DNA from 4 places in the Nonomuraea sp. NPDC050790 genome. Region 2 is predicted to be linked to each of the others. Evidence: riboswitches for the same ligand, from Rfam matches in the RefSeq annotation. Region 2 holds a riboswitch; each other region holds the start of a gene.

Region 1 (4,798 bases), on a different contig from region 2:
CGGTAGACCGGCGGGCGGTCGCGCCGCCAGATCGGGTAGGGCGTGATGCTCCTGACGTCCACGCTCCTGTCGGCCGCCGACTCCAGGTGGTTGCCGGGGCCTCGTACGGGCGTCGGCGGTCGGCCGCCGGGCGGGATCGCCCCGGAGCCCGTCTTGGGCGGCGGCTTGCGCAGCAGCGCCGACGCGCGTCCGAACAGGCGCAGCGCGCTGCGTTCCAGCAGGTCGGTCATCCGCTGGATGATCTCGCGCGCGGTCGTCCTGGCGCCGCCGACGGCGGGACCCACGGCGGCCAGCGAGGCGCCGCCCGTGGGACCGGAGAGCGCGACCAGCCGTGAGACGTGCAGCGCCAGCCGTATGATCAGGACGATCAGCGCCACCTTCATGGCGAGCACGATCAACGCGGACAGTCGCAGCGCGCCGCCGATGAGTAGCGCGGCGGTGACCGCGTCTCCGGAGCGATCCGAGGTGTCGCGCCACTCGCCGTCGAACGCCCTGACCCCTTCGCCGTCGTTCCCGGCCGTGGTCCTGGCGGCGTGCGCGGCCGCGGTGGAGGAGACGCGCGCCGCCGTCATCGCGAAGGCGATCCACCGGGTCCCTGCCTCGTACAGGCGGTCCTCGTCGGCTAGCGGCCAGGAGACCACGAGGTTGAGCAGCATGGCCAGCCCCGGCGGTGGCTGCAGCGCCACGTTGCCTCCTTGCCCGGTGATCACGTCCGACGCGCCACCCTACTGGGGCGGTGCGGTGGGCGCACTCAGTGCATGGAGATGTGGGGGTGGTCGAAATGGTTCTCGGTGACGCTGCCGCGGTCGCTCATCGCCCGCCAGCCCGAGCCCATGTTGATGCGCTGCTTCCAGATCACGTACTTCACGCCGAAGCGGTCCTTGTTCTTGATCGCCCAGGCCGCGATCTGGTCGCCGAGGGCCTGGTTGGCGGCCGTGGGCATGGAGCCGCCGGTGCTCATCATGAAGTCGCAGGCGCGGCCCAGCGGGTGCTCGCCGCCGCCGCCCGAGCGGTAGCAGCCGACCTCGAAGGGCAGGTTGAAGGTCTTCTTGATCTCGTCGCGGATGATCCGCATGCGGGAGGTGATGTTGTCGGAGCCGGAGGGCAGCTCGGGGGCCCAGGAGCCGTTGTTGCGCTTGCCGGTGCCGTACGGCATGAGGTCCTGGAGCTTGTCCTTGATGTCCTTGATGACGCCCTCGGCGGCCACGCGTTCCTTGGCGACGGTCTCGGCCTGCCCGGCGATCTGGGTGGTGAGCGAGGCGGCCTCGTCGGCGGCCTTCTTCTTCTGGTCGCGGGCGGCGGCGACGCCCGCGATGACCGCCTGCTCCTCGTCGGTGAGCTGCTCCAGTACGGCCGCGCCCGGCGCGTCCGGCGTGTACAGGAAGGGGGGCAGTGAGGTGCCGGTGCCCTGGTAGCGGAGCTGGGCGATCTCGGCCACCCGCCGCTCGGCGTCCACCAGCGCCTGCTCGGCGGCGGCCAGGCGGTCCTGGGCGGCCTTCTCGGCGTCCTTCGCCTTGGCGAGGGCCACGCGCTTGCCGTTGTAACTCTCGATGAGCGTGTCGACCTTGGTGTTGAGCTTCTTCAGCTCGGCCCGCAACTGCTTCTCGCTCGGCTTGGGCGCGGCCTGCGCGGTCGCCGGGGTGAGCGCCACAGCTGCGGCGGTGATCAGACCGATGGCCAAAGTCGCGGGGGACGCAACCGCCACGTGGGGCATTCCTCTCCATCTGCCGGCCGGGTTAGCTGACGGGTTCGGGCTGGGAGATGCCCTACCACCGAAGTGGATTCACCCCAGGTGAGGGTGGGTCCCCGGCTCCCGGGCAACACGCCCGGGATTAGGCGGCAACGGCTGTGACAACCGGTGCGTGAGGGATATTAGTAGTAAATCCCTGGTAACGCGACTTCAAGTGGAAACCAATTAGTGATCTACCTGTGATCGAAGGAGCCGCGCGGCCTCCTCGGGCAGCACGTCGTTGATGAAGGCCCCCATCGCCGACTCCGAACCCGCCAGGTACTTGAGCTTGCCGGGCGCGCGCCTGATCGAGAACAGCTCCAGGTGGAGATGTCCCAGCTCACGAAGGTGCCGCACCGGCGCCTGATGCCACGCCGAGATGTACGGCATGGCCACCCCGAAGATCCCGTCCAGCGCCCGCAGCACCGAGGTGTAGAGCGGCGCGAACGCCGCCCGCTCGGCCGAGGTCAGCGCCGCGAGGTCCGGCACCTGCCGGTGCGGGTAGAGATGCACCTCGTACGGCCAGCGCGCCGCGGCCGGCACGAAGGCGGTCCACAGGTCGTTGGCGGCCACGACCCGCTCCCCGGCCCGCTCGGCGGCCAGCACGTCCGCGAACAGCCCCGGCCGCCGTTGCGCCGCCGCGAGCTGCTGCCTGGTCCGCGGCGTCACGTACGGATAGGCGTAGATCTGCCCGTGCGGGTGGGTCAGCGTGATCCCGATCTCCTCGCCCCGGTTCTCGAACACGAAGACCTGCTCGACGCCCTCGATCGCGGACAGCTCGGCGGTGCGGTCCGCCCACGCCTCCATGACCAGCTCGACCTGCGCGTCGCTCAGCCGGGAGAACGAGGAGGAGTGGTCCGAGGTAAAGCACACCACCTCACACCGCCCCGCACCCGGCCGCACCTCACTCAAGCCCCCCACGTCCCGATAAGTCCCAAAATTTCCGCTGAAAGAGGGGAACCTGTTCTCGAACACCACCACGTCATAGTCGTGTGCCGGGATCTCCGAGGCCCGCGTGCCGGTCGACGGGCACAACGGGCACTCGTCGGCAGGCGGCATGAACGTCCGCGTCTGCCGGTGCCCCGCGATCGCGATCCACTCCTCGGTCAGCGGGTCGTAGCGCAGCTCGGAGGCGACCGGCCGGGGGTCGAGCGGCCGCCGGTCCACCGCGCTCCTGTCGGCGTCGTCGCGCCGGTCGAAGTAGATCAGCTCTCGCCCGTCGGCCAGGTGGGTGATGGTGCGCTTCACTGCGTGCCCTCCGCGATGATCAGTTCTCCGACGCGCTCCGCCAGCTCGGCCCGCGCCTCGGCGGGCAGCCCCTGGTCGGTGATGACAACGTCGGCCTCGTTCAGGTCGGCGATCGTGCTGATGCCGACGGTGTTCCACTTGGTGTGGTCGGCGGGCACGACGAGGCGGTGCGCGGCGGCCACCAGCTCCCTGTCGGTCTCCGACTCCAGCAGGTTCGGCGTGGTGAAGCCGGCCCGCACGCTCATGCCGTGCACGCCCAGGAACAGCGTGTCCACGTGCAGCCGGCGGATGGCGGCGACCGCGACGGGGCCGACCAGCGCGTCGGAGGGCGTGCGCACGCCGCCGGTCAGCACGACCGTGCGGTCGGCGCGCGGGGCGCGGTGGAAGACGTCCGCCACCGGGACCGAGTTCGTGATGACGGTGAGGTCGGCGACCGAGACCAGGTGATGGGCCAGCGCCCACGTGGTGGTGCCCGCCGACAGGGCGACCGCGGTGCCCGGCCCGACCAGTGCGGCCGCGCGGCGCGCGATCGCCTCCTTCTCCTGCTGCTGGCGGGCGGACTTGGCGGTGAAGCCCGGCTCCTCGGTGGATCCGGGTCCGAGCGCGGTCGCGCCGCCGTGCACCTTCTCCAGCAGGCCGCGCTCGGCCAGCGACTCGAGGTCGCGCCTGACCGTCATGTCGGAGACGCCGAGCTCGCGCACGAGGTCGGCCACGCGGACGCCGCCGCTGGCCCGGACCCGTTCGAGGATCGTCTGCTGCCGCTGCTGCGCGAGCACGCGCCCTCCTTCCAACAAGTTCAAACAGATTATGACATGAACATGTTGAAGAATGTGAGGACGCTTGCCGGGGGCCCTGGTCTGGGATACGCATGCCGTACCGCTCAAAGACCCCGCTCAAGGGAGGACGACGGATGGCAAGGCGCGCCCGCAAGTCCAGAGCACGCAAGAAGAAGAAGGCCAACCACGGCAAGCGCCCCGCAGCGCGCTGACGGTCACCCGGCCGCGGTGAGCTCCTTCACGGCGGCCGAAACCGCCCGGTGGAACGTCGGGTAGGCGTAGATCATCTCGTCCAGCCTGGTGAGCGGCACGCGCGCGTGGACGGCCAGCGTGAGCAGCCCCAGCACCTCGCCGCCGGGCGGGGCCGCGACCGTCGCCCCGACCAGGACGCCGTCGGCGGCCACCAGCTTGACCAGCCCCTCCGCCTGGGCGATGTAGCCGCGGGTGCCCAGGTCGCCGACGGCGGTGCGCACGTCCAGGCCCTGGTCGCGGGCCTGCGCCTCGGTCAGGCCCACCGAGCCGATCTCGGGGTCGGTGAAGGTCACCCGGGGCACGGCGTGGTACTCGGCCTCGTGGACCGCTTCGCCGAGGATCTCCTTGACCACGATGTTCGCGTGGTACATCGACATGTGCGTGAACGCGCCCTTGCCGACCGCGTCGCCGATCGCCCAGACGCCCTCGGCCGCGCGCATCCGCGCGTCCACGGGGATCGCCCTGGCGCTCTCGTCGAGGCCGATCGCGCCGACGCCCAGCGCCTTCAGATCCACCCTGCGGCCCGTCGCCACCAGCAGCCGCTGCGCCCGCGCCCCGGCGACGTCGAAGAGCCCGCCGTCATGGTCGACGCGCGCCACCTTGGCCGAGGTACGCACGTCGATGCCCTGATCGGTGAAGACCTTCTCCAGCACCGCGCTCGCCTCCGGCTCCTCCAGGGCGATCAGCCGGTCGGCCGCCTCGACCACGGTCACCGCCGCGCCGAACGTCCTGAACATCTGGGCCAGCTCCACCCCGATCGCGCCGCCCCCGAGCACGATGATCGACTCGGGCA
Region 2 (4,798 bases):
GCGTTGAGCTGAGCCACGCCGATTTAGCCTTGCTTGCCGAGTTGGCCAAGGGAGTCACGGTCGATCGGGTAGGGCGTCGGCTGGAAATCAGTGGACGCACGGTACGCCGCCGTTTGCGCGGGATATGCGACAGGATCGGTGTGGCCACCGCCATCGAGGCAGTGGCCTGGGCGGCCCGCCGCCAACTGATCTAGCAGGGCTGGACCCGACCCCGCCGGTTCTCCGGCGGGGTCGACCACACCCCACCCACCACGGGCCTCACACCCGCGGCCCCACCCACCAACACACCCAACGCCGCGCGCCACATGCCCAGCAGTTCGCCAGGGCACCCGAAACCCGTGCCTACCCCCCGCGATCCGCCCCACGCGCCCGGTACTCCGCACCTCAGCACCGCGCCGCACGCAATGTGCCGCGCGCCAGACACTGGACATCGGGCGCCGCGCACCCCCGCGCCGTGCGCCGCACACCCCGCGCTCCGCGCCGTGCGCATGTGCCGTGCGGCCCCACGCCTTGCGGTGCGCGCCGTGCGTTCTAGGCCGCACTCTTGCGCCATGTGCCATGTGCCGCGCGCCGGGCACGCCGCGCCCCGTGCTCTGCGCCGGACAACCCGTGTGCCGTGCCCCGCGCGTCGTACCGCGTGGGGGTTAGTCGGCGATGCGGACGGCGCCTGCCCAGGGGCGGCGGGAGATGGAGGCCAGGCGGACCACGTCGCCGGTCTGGGGGGCGTGGACCATCATGCCGCCGCCGACGTAGATGCCGACGTGGTGCAGGTCGTTGTAGAAGAAGACCAGGTCGCCGGGGCGGAGTTCCTCGCGGGAGATGCGGGTGCCGGCGGTCCACTGGTCGCCGGTGTAGTGGGGCAGCGAGATGCCCACCCGCTGGTACGCCGCCATGACCAGGCCGGAGCAGTCGTAGGAACTGGGCCCCTCGGCCCCCCACACGTACGGCTTGAGCTGCTGTGTCAACGCCCACCTGGCCGCCTCGGCCGCCTTGCCGGAGCCGATGATCGGCAGGTTGACCCGGACCGCACGGGTCCCGGGACGGCCGGCCTCGCCGATGGCGCGCTGGAACAGGTCGCTCTCGACCTTCTTGACCAGCTTGCTGATCTTGTCGCGCCGCGCCTCCAGATCGTTGACGATCTTGGAGACCGCGTCGATGCGGGTCTTCGCCTCGGTCTGGGCCTTCGCGGCCAGTTCCCTGGCCCGGGTGACCTGGTTGACCTGCTCGCCCTGCTGCTGCTCCAGCGCGTAACTGGTCGCCGCGCGGTCGAGGAAGAGGTCGGGGTCGCCGGAGGCGGCGAAGGCGAGGGCGCGGCTGAAGCCGCCCATCATGTACTCGCTCTGGGCCAGCATCCCCGCCTTGTGCCGCTTGGCGGCGAGGTCGGCCTCGCTCGTGGCCAGTGTCTTCTTGGCGGCGTCGACGGCCTCCTGGGCGTCCTTGAGCTTCACCCGCTGGCCGTTGTACTGCTCGGTGAGCGTCTCGATCTCCAGGTGGAGCTTCTCGGCCTGCTCGGACAACTGCTTGAGCGACGGCTTCGGGTCGGCCGCTGCGGAACCGAGGGGGGTGACGACGAACGTCACCGCGGCTACGGCTGCCGTGAGAACGACCAACCGCTTCTTGATGCCTGGTTCGGGAGGGCGGGCATGCTTGCCCGCGGGCTTCCCCTCACGGTTACGCGTGCGCTTCACCAACCAGCTCCTCTCGTGGCCGCCTACCGGGTTAGCTGACGGGTTCGGGCCGGAGCAGCCCTACCGAGCCGTGGCTCGGATTCACCCCGGGGTGGCCTGAGGCCACCGGCGGGTCCCCGGCTCCCCTGGGGAGGGGATTAGGCGTGCCGCCGCGCGCAAAGCGCGGGTGACATCGACGCTGGACACTAGTGCACTCCTGGTTCGTGCTCAACCAGAACTGCCAAGTCGGTTGAGGTTTCACAACCGAAGTGTCACGGGGGGATCACGTGCTCCGCCGTACAAGAGCGACTTTATGCGCACTTTGCGGGTGCATGGGACGTACGTGAGGATCGGCGTCACCGAGGGAATCATTGCTCGTCATCGGGTATTCGCCTGGTGGTCGAGGGGGCGTCGCCTGTGGTCGGGCATGCTCGTCCACTAGGTGAGATGTTCGGGGAAGTAGGTGGGCAAATAGGGTTCAGCCGTAATTGCGTCTGTACTCTGAAGTGCCATGGAACAGGTCGTCGAACGGGCCGTACCCGACATCGAGGTCGTCGTCAGGCGAGCTCGTACGCCGGATGTCCGGACGATCAGGCGCCTGGTCGACACCTATGCCGGAGCCGGGCCTCGCCTGCTGGAAAAGGCCACGGTCACCCTTTACGAGGACGTCCAGGAGTTCTGGGTGGCCGAGCGTGACGGGCAGGTCGTGGGATGCGGCGCCCTGCACGTGTTGTGGGAGGACCTCGCCGAGATTCGCACCGTGGCCGTCGACCCCGACGTCCGCGGTCTCGGGGTCGGGAGCCAAATCGTTACCGCTTTGATCGGTACGGCCCGCGAACTCGGCCTGCGGCGGGTGTTCTGCCTGACATTCGCGGTGGATTTCTTCGCCGCGCATGGGTTCAACCCGATCAAGGGCACCCCGGTGTCCCCCGAGGTCTATGCCGAGCTGCTCGCCTCCTATGACGAGGGTGTAGCCGAGTTCCTCGACTTGGAGCACGTCAAGCCCAACACCCTGGGCAACACCAGGATGTTGCTCCACCTCCCGTCGTTTGACTCGGACCTCGACCAAAGGGAAAGGTGATTGTAGATACCTATGTCGATACGTTGGGCAGCGAAGGCATGTGTCCTGACATGTGCCACATGCACACTCGAAGCGAGGTGACACGGTGAGCACCGGACAGCCGCCGTATCCACAGGACGATCCCGGCGACAATTCCGGGACCCCCGAATACGGACAGCACAACGCGGGCCACGCACAGGGCGAGCCCGACCCGGACGTGACGGTCGTGGGCTACCGCCATGACGGTGACCCCTACGGCCAGCAGGGATACGGACAGCAGTCCGGCTCCCAGCCCGGTTATGGCCAGCCCCAGTACGGCCAGCAGCAGGGATACGGTCAGCAGCCCGGCTACGGTCAGCAGCCCGGTTCGCAGCCTGGCTACGGCCAGCAGCAACCCGGATACGGCCAGCCCGACTACAGCCAGCAGCAGTACGGCCAGCAGTCAGGCTCCCAGCCCGGCTACGGTCAGCAGCAGCCTGGTTATGGCCAGCAGCCCGGCTCGCAGCCGGGTTACGGCCAGCAGCAACCCGACTACGGCCAGCAGCCCGGTTACGGTCAGCAGCCCCAGTCCCAGCCCGGCTATGGCCAGCAGCAACCCGGGTACGGCCAGCAACCAGGCTCCCAGCCCGGATACGGCCAGCAGCAGCCCGGCTACGGTCAGCAGCCCGGCTCGCAGCCGGGTTACGGCCAGCAGCCCGGTTACGGCCAGCAGCCCCCGTCCGGGCAGCAGTACGCCCAGCCGGGTTACGGCCAGCAGCAGCCCGGCTATGGCCAGCAGCCCGGATACGGCCAGCAGCCCCAGGGCTACGGTCAGCAGGGCTACCAGCCCGGCTACGGCCAGCAGTACGGTCAGCCGGTGGGCGTACAGCCGCCCGGCGCGCCGGCCCCCCTGGCCGAGTGGTGGCAGCGCCTGGTCGCCCGAATCATCGACGGTGTGCTGTTCGGCATCGTCTACTGGGTGGTCAGCCTGATCATGGCCGGGATCTTCCTGGCGACGTACAGCTCCCTCGACGGTTCCACGTCGGGCTTCTTCGGCCCGGTGCTCGTCGGACTCATCGCGGGTGTGCTGATCGGGGCGCTCTATATCGCCTACGAGCTCATCATGACCAAGATGAACGGCCAGACGCTCGGCAAGATCGTCATGGGCATCAAGATCGTTCAGGTCGGCGGCGCCATGCCGACCGGCGGGCTGCCCACCGACGCCGCGCTGAAGCGGGCCGGCGTCACGTGGGGCGGATACCTGATCTCGGGCATTCCGTTCCTGGGCTGGCTCGGCTACATCTTCGTCGCGCTGAACGGCGCCTCGCAGCTGTGGGACAAGCCGCTGCAGCAGACGTTCGCCGACAAGGTGGCGCGTACCGTGGTGGTCAAGATCAAGTAGTGGTCGTGGTCATGGATTCAGGGGCCGCCGTCCGGTGGCCCCTGTTTCATGTGGGGCCCGGCCGTACCAAAATGAGGAGACAGCCGATCAATAGGCCGTCGAGAGGTTGAGGCTATGGCCGCGCCCGCCCAACGCACAGTGACCGCCGAATGGTGGGAGCGGCTGGTCGCGCGCCTCATTGAGGCTCTGGTCTTCGGCGTGTTCTATTACATTCTGTTCATCGCGCTGTGGACGTTCTTCCGGTCTGTAGGGCTGCTGGAGGTCTTCGACGGGCGGCTGCCCGAGGTCTTCGCTTGGTTCGTCGCAGGGCTCTTCTATACGGTCTACGACTGCGTGTCGCATTCCGCGGGCGGGCGAACCTTCGGACAGGCGATCATGCGGATTCGCGTGGTTCCCGCGGGCGGCGCCGATGTCACCTCCGGCGGGCTGCTGAAACGCGCTCTGCTGTATCCGGGCCCGACGATGTTGATGGGCATTCCGGTGCTCGATCTGGTGGCCGCGGTAGTGGCGTTCGGGGTGGGGATGCTCATCCTCATCGACCGGCCCCAACTGCGCGGGCCACATGACAGGCTGGCCGGAACGCGGGTGGTCAAAGATCCGCGCGAGCACGGGCGGGCCTGACGCCCCAAGAATTTCCCCTGATCCGGTAAGGAGCCTGGAGAGACTGGCATTAGGCTGTCAGTCGCCCAG
Region 3 (4,798 bases), on a different contig from region 2:
CCGCCCAGGCCGGCGCGTAGACGACCGCCCCGGGCGTGCGCACCGCCAGCCCGTGCACGAACGACTGGATGCCACCCTGCCGGGGCGGGAAGTCGTTCGTGACGAAGAGGACGCGCCTCACGGCTCGGGGACGCCGTTCAGCAGCGCCCAGGAGCGGGCCATGGCGATGCGCTGCGGCGCGGTGGGGTGGGAGGAGTACAGGACGTGCTCAAGGGGGTCCGGCGCCAGGTCGGAGATGTTGGTCGTGGCCAGGCGCTTCTGCATGGCGGTGAACGTCGCCGGGTCGCGGGTGAGGTCGAGGGCGTGGGCGTCGGCGCGGGCCTCGACGTGGCGGCTGACGACGTTCTGGGCGGGTCCGGACAGGACGGTGGCCAGGCTCATCAGGCCCATGACGGCGCCCACGGCCAGGGGTTCGGTGATGGCGGTGACGCGGGCGCGCCGCCGTACCAGGGGGAAGACCGCGAACAGCAGGGCGGCGCCGAACGCGGCCCCCAGCGCGCCGATGAGCGTGCCGTTGAGCACGTCGTCGTACTTGGCGTGGCCGAGTTCGTGAGCCACGACGAGTTCGACCTCCGGCTCCGGCGCCTTCAGCAGCGTGTCGTAGACGACGATGCGGCGGGTGGCGCCGAAGCCGGAGACGTAGGCGTTGAGCGCGGTGGTGCGGCGGGAGGCGTCGGCGACGAGCACGTCCTCGACCAGCACGCCGTCCCGCTCGGCCATGGCCAGCAGGCTGGTACGCAGCGGCGAGGCCGGCATGGAACGGAAGTCGTTGAACAGCGGCTCGAAGACGACCGGATACACGAACGAGGCGGCGACGGTCAGCCCGGCGGCGCCCACGGCCGCGGGCACCCACCAGCGCCGGAACCTGCGCGCCAGACCCACCAGCGCCACGATCATGATGGACAGCAGCACGACCCGCACCGCGATGTTCTTCAGCCGGTCGCCGCTCCACGCCGCCCATTCCTGGGTGGACAGGCCGAACTCGCGCAGCCGTACCTCGAACCACATGCCGAGCGGCCAGCGCACGACCTCGACCAGCGCGGTGAGCAGCAGCACGCCCAGCACGGCTCGCAGCCACCACGGGCCCCTGAGCCGTCCCAGGACCTTCGCGCCGAGCGGCGTGGCGACCAGCAGCCCCGCGAACAGGATCGTGAGGCCGAGCGACAGGTACGACGGCAGGCTGGTGGCCGCGTCGAACGCCTGCGACCTGGCGATCTCGGCGGCGGAGAAGTCGCGGGCCGGGTCGGGGGCGACCTGGGGCGCGTCCGGCGGCAGGGCCCGCCAGGGCGTGGTGAGCGCGGCGGCCACGACCACGGCGGCGCCGAGCACGACGGCGGCGACCCCGGCCTGGCGCCGTACCCGCGCGGGGGCCTTCTCCCGCTGATCGGTCACTCGAGTTCCTTCCTTAGGTAGGCGCGCCACCCGGCGGCCAGCTCGCGGGCGGGCAGGGGCAGGGCCCGCTCCACACCCAGCCGCCGCGCGTCGCGGTAGAACCTCACCAGCCTGTCCTCGCCGAAGCGCGCGGCGAGGAAGCGACACGCCAGCCAGGCCTCCTGGTAGGACTGTGCCAGCCGCGCGGCCCCCGGCGCGAACGCGCCCGCTCCCGGCAGTTCCCGCGGCACCCGGCCCGCGCGCACCTCGGCGGCCAGTTCCGCCGCCGCCACGGGCACGGCCAGTGCGGCGTCCTTGTAGGCCACGTAGTCGGCGAAGCCCTCGTACAGCCAGGCGGGCAGCCCGCCGGTCCCCGCGGCCACGTGGGTGAGCTCGTGGGCGAGCACGACGTCGCGCCCGGTGGGGGTGAGCCGGGCGTAGTTCTCGGGGATCACGATGACCCTGCCGTCGTGGGCGAGCGCGGCCAGTCCCTCGGCGGAGGCCGTGCCCGCCGTCCGCGCCGCCTGCGCCGCGTCGGCGGCGACCTCGACGCTGGGGCGCACCGGATGGCCGAGCACCGCCGCCACCCGCTCCGCCGCCCGCCGCGCGCGCAGCGACAGGTCCGCGCGGTCCACCCCGTCCCGAGGGGTACGGCCGGCCGGCTCGCGCGCGCAGCCGACCGGCACGACGACCAGGAGGGCCGCGAGGGCGGCGCGACGGCTCACGACCACGGCCCCGATGGTAGCCGGACGCGCGAAGGCCCCGTCCCGGGAGGGGACGGGGCCTTTCGGACCGGGCGGCTACAGACCGGGCCGGACGGCTCCTGCGAAGGACGACTTGCGCCATCCGCCGAGCTTCTCGATGCGCACCCGCTTGCCCGAACTGGGCGAGTGGACCATCTTGCCGTCGCCGACGTACATGCCGACGTGGCCTCGACCGCGGAAGAACAGCAGGTCACCCGGCTGCAGCGACTTCCACGAGATCTTCTTCTTGATGCGCGCGTACTGGCTGTGCGTCACGCGGGGGATCTTGACTCCGGCCTTCTTCCAGGCGTACTGGACGAGACCGGAGCAGTCGAAGGCGCCGGGTCCCGTTCCGCCGTAGCGGTACGGGTCGCCGATCTGCGCCCTTGCCGCGGAGACGGCCTTGCGGGCCTTGCTCTTCTGCCGTGCAGTCGCCGACTGCTTCGCCGTCTTGGCCGTCACGGTGGTCTTGACCGCGGTCTGCGCCTGGGCCGCCGGGGCATGGAGGGCGAACCCTCCGGCCGTCACGGTCATGGCGATCGCCGCACCACTCAAGACAAGACGACGGGGGTTGTGCAGGGAGGTAGACAGGATTTCTCCTTGGTTCTTCCACGAACGCCTACCGGGTTAGCTGACGGATTCGGGCCTGGAAGTCGCCCTACGGCACGCCGAAACGCGCCGATTCACCCCTTGATCCCGGGGGAATGGGATCGGTGGTTCCCCGGCTCCGTGCCTCCTGGCTGCACGGACTCGGCAGGTCACGGCCCCTTGTCGAGCAGGGGGTGACCGGCGGATCTCTGTGGGACTCGGCGACATGGCTTGTTCGCCGCGACGCCAGAACGTACTCGCGGGTTCACGGCTCGGCAAAGTCCCGGCAAAGTTGTCAAGATCCGACAGAGGTGTCAGTCAAGTCGGGAACTCCTGCTGGACACAGGGGTCCGTTACCGGAATGTGACCCTCCTCACACTTGGAGCTCCAGGGGGTGAGTCAGGTCCCATTCGTCACACCTGTCACACGGGTCACAGCGGTCAGCCGGAAGCCGGTCGGCTGGTGCCGTACCTCCTCGATCTCCTTCAGCCGCGCCGCGTGCTCGCCGCCGAGATACCGGAAGAGGTACGGCACCCGCCGCATCCGCACGACCTCGAACCGGGCGGCGACGGCGTCGAGCATGTCCCCGGCGGGCGAGTGGTCGACGTGCGCCGCGCGCCATCGGGCCAGGGGGTCGGGCTCGGGCCGGTCGAAGCGGCCGAGCAGCCTCCCGACGTCGTAGAACCAGGTCGCGGCGGCCGCGTCGGCCCAGTCCCAGGCGAACTCGTCCACCACCAGCCGGCCGCCGGGCCGCAGCAGCGCGGCCGTCCGGTCGAGCGCGGCCTCCAGCGGGTGCATGTGGTGCAGCGACAGTGACAGCACGATGACGTCGAACGGGTCGTCCTCGTAGACCGTCAGGTCGGCCTCCCGCGCGGGCACCCCCGCCGCCCTGGCCGCGGACGGGTCGAGGTCGATGGCGGTGACGTCGTGTCCGCGCGCGATCAGCGCCGCGGCCAGGGCGCCCGCGCCGCAGCCCGCGTCGAGCACGCGGGCGGGGGCGTCGGGGAGCGCGGAGAGCATCCAGGTGTCCATGACCCGATCGTGCGCGGCCCGAGCCATGCGCACCACTGCGGGATCGGCATGAAAGACATAAGCTCCATGCATGCTTGACGTCTGGTCGCTGAAGGTGCTGTCAGAGGTGGGGCGGCTGGGGTCGTTCTCGGCCGCCGCCGAGGCGCTGTCGATGACCCAACCGGCCGTCTCCCGGCAGATCGCCGCCCTGGAGCGCCGGGCCGGGGTGCTGCTGTTCCACCGGCTGCCACGCGGCGTACGCCCCACCGGCGCCGGACAGGCCGCCCTGGAGCAGGCCGCGCACGTGCTCGACGGGATCGCGCTGCTGGAGACCCGGCTGGCCGCGCATGCGAGCGGCGAGCGCGGGCGGGTGCGGGTGCAGGCGTTCCCGAGCGCCGCCACCGCGTACGTGCCCGAGTGCTTCCGCCTCTTCGCCGCCCGCCACCCGGCGGTCGAGCTGTCGCTGACCGTGGGCGGGGGCGCCGCCGCCGTCCTGTCCGGACAGGCCGACCTCGCGCTGGTGACGTCGTGGGACCCCGCGCCGCAGGGCCTGGAGCTGGTGCCGCTGCTCGACGACGAGCTGCTGGTCGCACTGCCGGGCGCGCATCCGCTGGCGGGCGGCGACAGCGTGCGGCTGCGGGCGCTGGCCGGGGAGGCGTGGATCGACGGCAGCCACCCCGACTGCCTCGGGCCGCTGTCGGAGCTCGCCGCCGCGCTCGGGGCGCCGCCACGTGTCAGCCACCTGTGCGACGACTGGAACGGCCGTCAGGGGCTCGTGGCGGCGGGCGTCGGCGTGATGGTCTTCCCGTCGATCGCCGGGGGGACGGCCGTGCGCCCGGACATCAGGCTCCTGCGTCCCGAGCCCGCCCTGCCCGCGCGCCGCGTCCTCGCCGCCGTCCTGCCCGCGCCGGGGCGCTCACCCGCCGTGGAGGAACTGCTGCGCACCATGCTCGGGTACGGCCGGCCGTGACGCCACTCAGGGGCGGATGGCGCCCACGACCCGCCTGCCGTAGGAGGAGAACTTGACCACCTTGATGACGTCGCCGGTCTGGGGCGCGTGCACGATGTTGCCGTTGCCCGCGTAG
Region 4 (4,798 bases), on a different contig from region 2:
TCAGGCGGGCGTCGTGCCAGCCGGCGCCCTCGGTGTAGTCGATCGAGACCATGTGGTCGGTGAAGGCCTTCCCGAACCCGGGGCTCGCCAGTACCGCCTCGCGCTCTGCCGCGGTGCGAGCGTGGTCGGATAGCTGCACGTCGAAGCTGAGCTTCTGAGAGGTGGTCATGACGGAGATCCTTCTCTTTCTTTGAGGACTACCCTGCATCCATTCTGCGCCGGATCGGGTAGAGGGAACTTACTGCATCTAAAAGGACGACCGTTAGGGCGCAACGAAAACGCCCGGAGGCTCTCGCGAGCCACCGGGCGTAGGTGGTCAGGCGGCCGCGAGTGCGCTGGGGCGCCTGGGCCGCTGGTCAGGTCTGGGGTACCGGGTGGTCCTGAGCCGCCTGCCGTACCGATGGTCCAAGGGTACGGCGGGCCGCTCGCGGGGCCGGTGGCCTGCGGCGTCAGGCGCCGCCGGATACTCGGGCGGCGAGGTCGTCGCCGATCTCCGCGGTGGTGCGGGCGGCGCCGCGCTCGGCGATGTCGGCGGCGACGGCCTGCTCGACCCGGGCGGCCTCGGCGGTCAGGCCGAGGTGGTCCAGGAGCATGGCGACCGAGAGGACCGTGGCGGTCGGGTCGGCCTTGCCCTGCCCGGCGATGTCGGGCGCGCTGCCGTGGACCGGCTCGAACATGCTCGGCGCGGCGCCCTCGGGGTTGATGTTGCCGCTGGCCGCCAGGCCGATGCCACCGGCCACGGCGGCGCCGAGGTCGGTGATGATGTCGCCGAACAGGTTGTCGGTGACGATCACGTCGAAGCGCTCGGGCTGGTTGACGAAGAACATCGTGGCCGCGTCGATGTGCACGTAGTCGGTGGTGACCTCGGGGTACTCCTCGGCCACGCGGTCGAAGGTGCGCTGCCAGAGGTCGCCGGCGAAGGTGAGCACGTTGGTCTTGTGGACCAGCGTGAGCTTCCTGCGCGGGCGGCTCTGCGCCTTGGCGAAGGCGTAGCGGACGACGCGCTCGACGCCGTAGGCGGTGTTGATGGACTCCTGCGTCGCCACCTCGTACGGCGTGCCCTTGCGCATGGCGCCGCCGGTCCCGGCGTAGAGCGACTCGGTGCCCTCGCGGACGACGACGATGTCGAGGTTCTCCGGCGGAGTGTTCGCCAGCGGCGTCGCGACGCCGGGCAGCAGCTTGACCGGGCGCAGGTTGACGTAGTGGTCGAAGTCGAAGCGGATGCGCAGGAGCAGGTCGCGCTCCAGCAGGCCGGGCGGCACCTTGCGGGGGTCGCCGACGGCGCCGAGCAGGATCGCGTCGTAGCCGCGCAGCTCCTGGAGCACGGAGTCGGGCAGGACTTCGCCGGTCCTGGCGTAGCGGTCCGCGCCGAGGTCGTAGTGCGTGATGTCGAACTTGGGACCGACCGCTTCGAGGACCTTGAGGCCCTCGTTGACGACCTCGGTGCCGATCCCGTCTCCGGGGATGACGGCCAGGCGAATGCTACGCGACTCCATGGGCGGTACCTTACCGGTTCGTCTCGCCTGCCGAGCAACCCATCTCATTTTTCGGACACTGCATTTTGCCCGATTTGCACGCTTTTGACTGTTTCGTTAGAGTCCCACGAGCCGAATCCGCGCACCGTAGCGCGGAGCCGGGGACCCACTTCCCCTATGGGGCGAATCCGCGTCATCCCAGCGCGGTAGGGCGACTTCCAGCCCGAGCCCGACAGCTAACCCGGTAGGCCGTGTGGAAGGACATTCCCCTGTCTCGCATCATCGCGACCGCCGTGCTCACCTGTGTCACCGCGGCCACCCTCGCATCCCCCGCCACCGCCGCTCCCGACAGCGCCGCCGTCGACCCCTACGAGGTGACGCTGACCGGTCAGGTGGTCAAGCAGGTCCAGGAACGGCAGGCGCCCAAGCCCAGTTGGGAGAAGGCCCTGGCCTACGCCATGGACAAGCGCGGCACGCCGTACGTCTGGGGCGGCACCGGCAGGCGCGGCTACGACTGCTCAGGACTCATGCTGCGCGCCTACGAGAGCGCGGGCATCGAACTGCCCCGCACCGCCGCCCAGCAGTACTCCGCCTTCTCCAGGAAGATCGCCTGGAAGGATCTCAAGCCCGGTGACCTGGTCTTCTTCTCCGGGTTGGGGCACGTGGGCATGATCTCCAAGCCTGGTCACATGGTGCACGCGCCGCGTACCGGGGACGTGGTCAAGGAGGAGAAGCTGAGCTCGTGGCGGCGGCGGGCGTTCGTGGGCGCGGTGCGCCCGGACCCCAAGGGCGTCAAGCTCACCGACCGTCTCGCCGAACTGCGCCGCGCGCCGGCGCCCGTCATGCCGACCGCGACCCTCTGAGCCTCAGCCCATAACAGGGCCTCAGCCCATACGGGGCATCAGCACATAACAGGGCCTCAGCCCATACGGGGCCTCAGCACATAGCAGGGCCTCAGCCCATACGGGCGGAGAAGATCAGGTCCCAGGCCCGGCCGCGCGCGTGGGCGACGGCGCCCAGCAACACGCCGCTGTCGCCCAGCGCGCTGGCCACGACCGCGGGCCTGAGGGGGCCCAGTTCGGCGATCCGGCGCTGGATGGCCTCGCCCAGCAGGTCGAGGTTGTGCCCGACGCCGCCGGACAGCACGATCACCTCGGGATCCAGGACGGCGGCCACCGCCACGAGCAGGCCGCCGATCCTGCGGCCCTCCGCGGCCACGACCGACAGGGCCGCCCGGTCGCCGCTCTCCGCGGCGGCGAAGACCTCCTTGGCCGTGTCCAGGGACAGCCCCGCGGCCCGTGCCGCGCGCACCACGCCCGGCGCCGCGGCCAGGGTCTCGGTGGCCCCGTGCTCCCGCGCGTCCCGCTGGTCCACGGCCTGCTCCTCGACGGCCGGGATGTAGGAGACCTCTCCCGCGGCGCCCCTGGCCCCCACGTACAGCTCGCCGTTGACGACGATGCCCATGCCCACGCCGGTGCCGATCGAGACCAGGGCGAAGTTCGACTTGCCCCGGCCCTCGCCGTAGGCGTGCTCGCCGACCGCGGCGAGGTTGATGTCGTTCTCGATGACCAGGTCCACGTTGAGGGCGGCGCGCAGGCGCTCGGCCAGGTCGGGGCCGGGGAGGTTGGGGGCGAGGTCGAGGCGGCCGGCGTTCTGGTCGTAGACGCCGGGCGAGCCCACGACCGCGCAGACGATGGCCGACCAGTCGAGCTCGGCTTCCCGCGCCGCCGCCCGCGCCAGCCCCGCGACGAGTTCGCCCAGCTCGGCGGAGGTCCGCGCGGTGTTACGCCCGTCGGTACGGCCCGCGAACGCCCCCCGCAGATCGGCCACCGCCACCCGGATCCAGTTGCGGCCGATGTCGATGCCGGCGACGTGGGCCGAGGCGGCGTTGACGTCGTAGAGGGAGGTGACGGGGCCGGGGCGGCCGGACACCTCGCCGACGAGGTGGACCAGGCCGTCCTCCTCGAGCCCGGCCAGCGCGGCGGAGACGGTCGGCTTGGACAGGCCGGTGACCTTGGCGAGGTCGGCTCTGGACGCGGGGCCCTCGCGGTGAAGCTGGTCCAGCAGCCGCCGCTCGTTCATGACCCGCAGCAACCGCGGGTTTCCCAGCTCGCTTCGCACCGCGACCTCCCCTTCACGGCAGACTCTAGCCAACGCGCGGGATAGTAAATTACCTTTCTTACCAACCATCATCCGATCCGGTCCTGCCCGGCCGAGAGTCCTGGCGAAGGCGGTGAAGGGCGGGGTCGGCTGGTGGGTGGATCGGGGGTCCGGCTGCACTCGAGAGGAACGATGCGCGATGCACCGAGCAGTGATGGTCCCCGTGGCGGCCGCGATGCTGCTGCTGGCGGCATGTGGCGGCGGAGGCGCGGACACGACGGCCGGCACCCGGCCGTCCCAGGCCGACCAGGGGCAGGCGGCCAAGAAGATCGCCCTCTTCCTGCCCGAATCCAAGACGACCCGGTACGAGGCGTTCGACCGTCCCCTGTTCGAGGCCAAGGTCAAGGCGCTCTGCGCCACCTGCGAGATCCTCTACAGCAACGCCGACCAGGACGCCGCCAAGCAGCAACAGCAGGTCGAGGCCGCCATGACCCAGGGCGCGAACGTGCTGGTCCTGGACGCGGTCGACGCCGCGGCCGTGGCGCCGCTGGTCAACCAGGCCAAGCAGAAGCAGATCCCGGTCATCGCCTACGACCGGCTGATCTCGGGGATCGACTACGCGTACTACGTGTCGTTCAACAACGTGCGGGTCGGCGAGATGCAGGGGCAGGCGCTGCTGGACGCGCTCGACGCCAAGGGCACGACGGCGAAGGGCGAGATCGTGATGATCCACGGCTCCCCCACCGACCCCAGCTCCGCCGACTACAAGAAGGGCGCCAAGAGCGTCCTGGACGGCAAGGTGAAGGTGGGCCGGGAGTTCGACACGCCGGACTGGAGCCCGGACAAGGCGCAGCAGGAGATGGAGCAGGCGATCACCGCGCTGGGCCGGGACAGGATCGTGGGGGTGCTGAGCGCGAACGACGGCATGGCGGGCGGGGCGATCGCGGCGATGAAGCGCGCGGGGTACGCCTCGCTGCCGCCCATCACCGGCCAGGACGCCGAACTCGCCGCGATCCAGCGCATCCTCACCGGCGAACAGCACATGACCATTTATCTGGACATCAGGGCTGAGGCGGAGAAGTCGGCGGAACTGGCCGTCGCCCTCGCCAACGGCCAGACGCCGCAGGCCCCCACCAAGGTCAACAACGGCGCCGCCGACATCCCGGCCTTCCTCCTCGACCCGATCCCGGTCACCGCCGACAAGGTCAAGGACACGATCGTGA

What was found. A riboswitch is a leader RNA that binds a small molecule or an ion and turns the genes downstream of it on or off. The one in region 2 is predicted to bind cyclic di-AMP.
Region 1: another riboswitch for cyclic di-AMP. It lies ahead of ACIBEJ_RS36145 (coiled-coil domain-containing protein); the one in region 2 lies ahead of ACIBEJ_RS42985 (NlpC/P60 family protein).
Region 3: another riboswitch for cyclic di-AMP. It lies ahead of ACIBEJ_RS28100 (C40 family peptidase); the one in region 2 lies ahead of ACIBEJ_RS42985 (NlpC/P60 family protein).
Region 4: another riboswitch for cyclic di-AMP. It lies ahead of ACIBEJ_RS41460 (C40 family peptidase); the one in region 2 lies ahead of ACIBEJ_RS42985 (NlpC/P60 family protein).

The regions. Positions count from the first base shown of each region.
Region 1 covers NZ_JBITGF010000007.1:633,805-638,602, forward strand. The annotation lists gene ACIBEJ_RS36140 (hypothetical protein) at 1-686, opposite strand, end outside; gene ACIBEJ_RS36145 (coiled-coil domain-containing protein) at 752-1,705, opposite strand; cyclic di-AMP (ydaO/yuaA leader) riboswitch at 1,712-1,849, opposite strand; gene galT (galactose-1-phosphate uridylyltransferase) at 1,916-2,977, opposite strand; gene ACIBEJ_RS36155 (DeoR/GlpR family DNA-binding transcription regulator) at 2,974-3,753, opposite strand; gene ACIBEJ_RS36160 (50S ribosomal protein bL37) at 3,888-3,965, shown strand; gene ACIBEJ_RS36165 (dihydrolipoyl dehydrogenase family protein) at 3,969-4,798, opposite strand, start outside.
Region 2 covers NZ_JBITGF010000011.1:84,378-89,175, forward strand. The annotation lists gene ACIBEJ_RS42980 (LuxR C-terminal-related transcriptional regulator) at 1-194, shown strand, start outside; gene ACIBEJ_RS42985 (NlpC/P60 family protein) at 645-1,688, opposite strand; cyclic di-AMP (ydaO/yuaA leader) riboswitch at 1,694-1,842, opposite strand; gene ACIBEJ_RS42990 (amino-acid N-acetyltransferase) at 2,179-2,748, shown strand; gene ACIBEJ_RS42995 (RDD family protein) at 2,834-4,108, shown strand; gene ACIBEJ_RS43000 (RDD family protein) at 4,223-4,729, shown strand.
Region 3 covers NZ_JBITGF010000005.1:620,133-624,930, forward strand. The annotation lists gene ACIBEJ_RS28085 (glycosyltransferase family 4 protein) at 1-121, opposite strand, end outside; gene ACIBEJ_RS28090 (M48 family metallopeptidase) at 118-1,392, opposite strand; gene ACIBEJ_RS28095 (hypothetical protein) at 1,389-2,102, opposite strand; gene ACIBEJ_RS28100 (C40 family peptidase) at 2,172-2,648, opposite strand; cyclic di-AMP (ydaO/yuaA leader) riboswitch at 2,716-2,880, opposite strand; gene ACIBEJ_RS28105 (class I SAM-dependent methyltransferase) at 3,102-3,734, opposite strand; gene ACIBEJ_RS28110 (LysR family transcriptional regulator) at 3,805-4,683, shown strand; gene ACIBEJ_RS28115 (NlpC/P60 family protein) at 4,690-4,798, opposite strand, start outside.
Region 4 covers NZ_JBITGF010000010.1:143,203-148,000, forward strand. The annotation lists gene ACIBEJ_RS41450 (branched-chain amino acid aminotransferase) at 1-169, opposite strand, end outside; gene ACIBEJ_RS41455 (3-isopropylmalate dehydrogenase) at 450-1,496, opposite strand; cyclic di-AMP (ydaO/yuaA leader) riboswitch at 1,596-1,741, shown strand; gene ACIBEJ_RS41460 (C40 family peptidase) at 1,769-2,338, shown strand; gene ACIBEJ_RS41465 (ROK family protein) at 2,430-3,596, opposite strand; gene ACIBEJ_RS41470 (sugar ABC transporter substrate-binding protein) at 3,775-4,798, shown strand, end outside.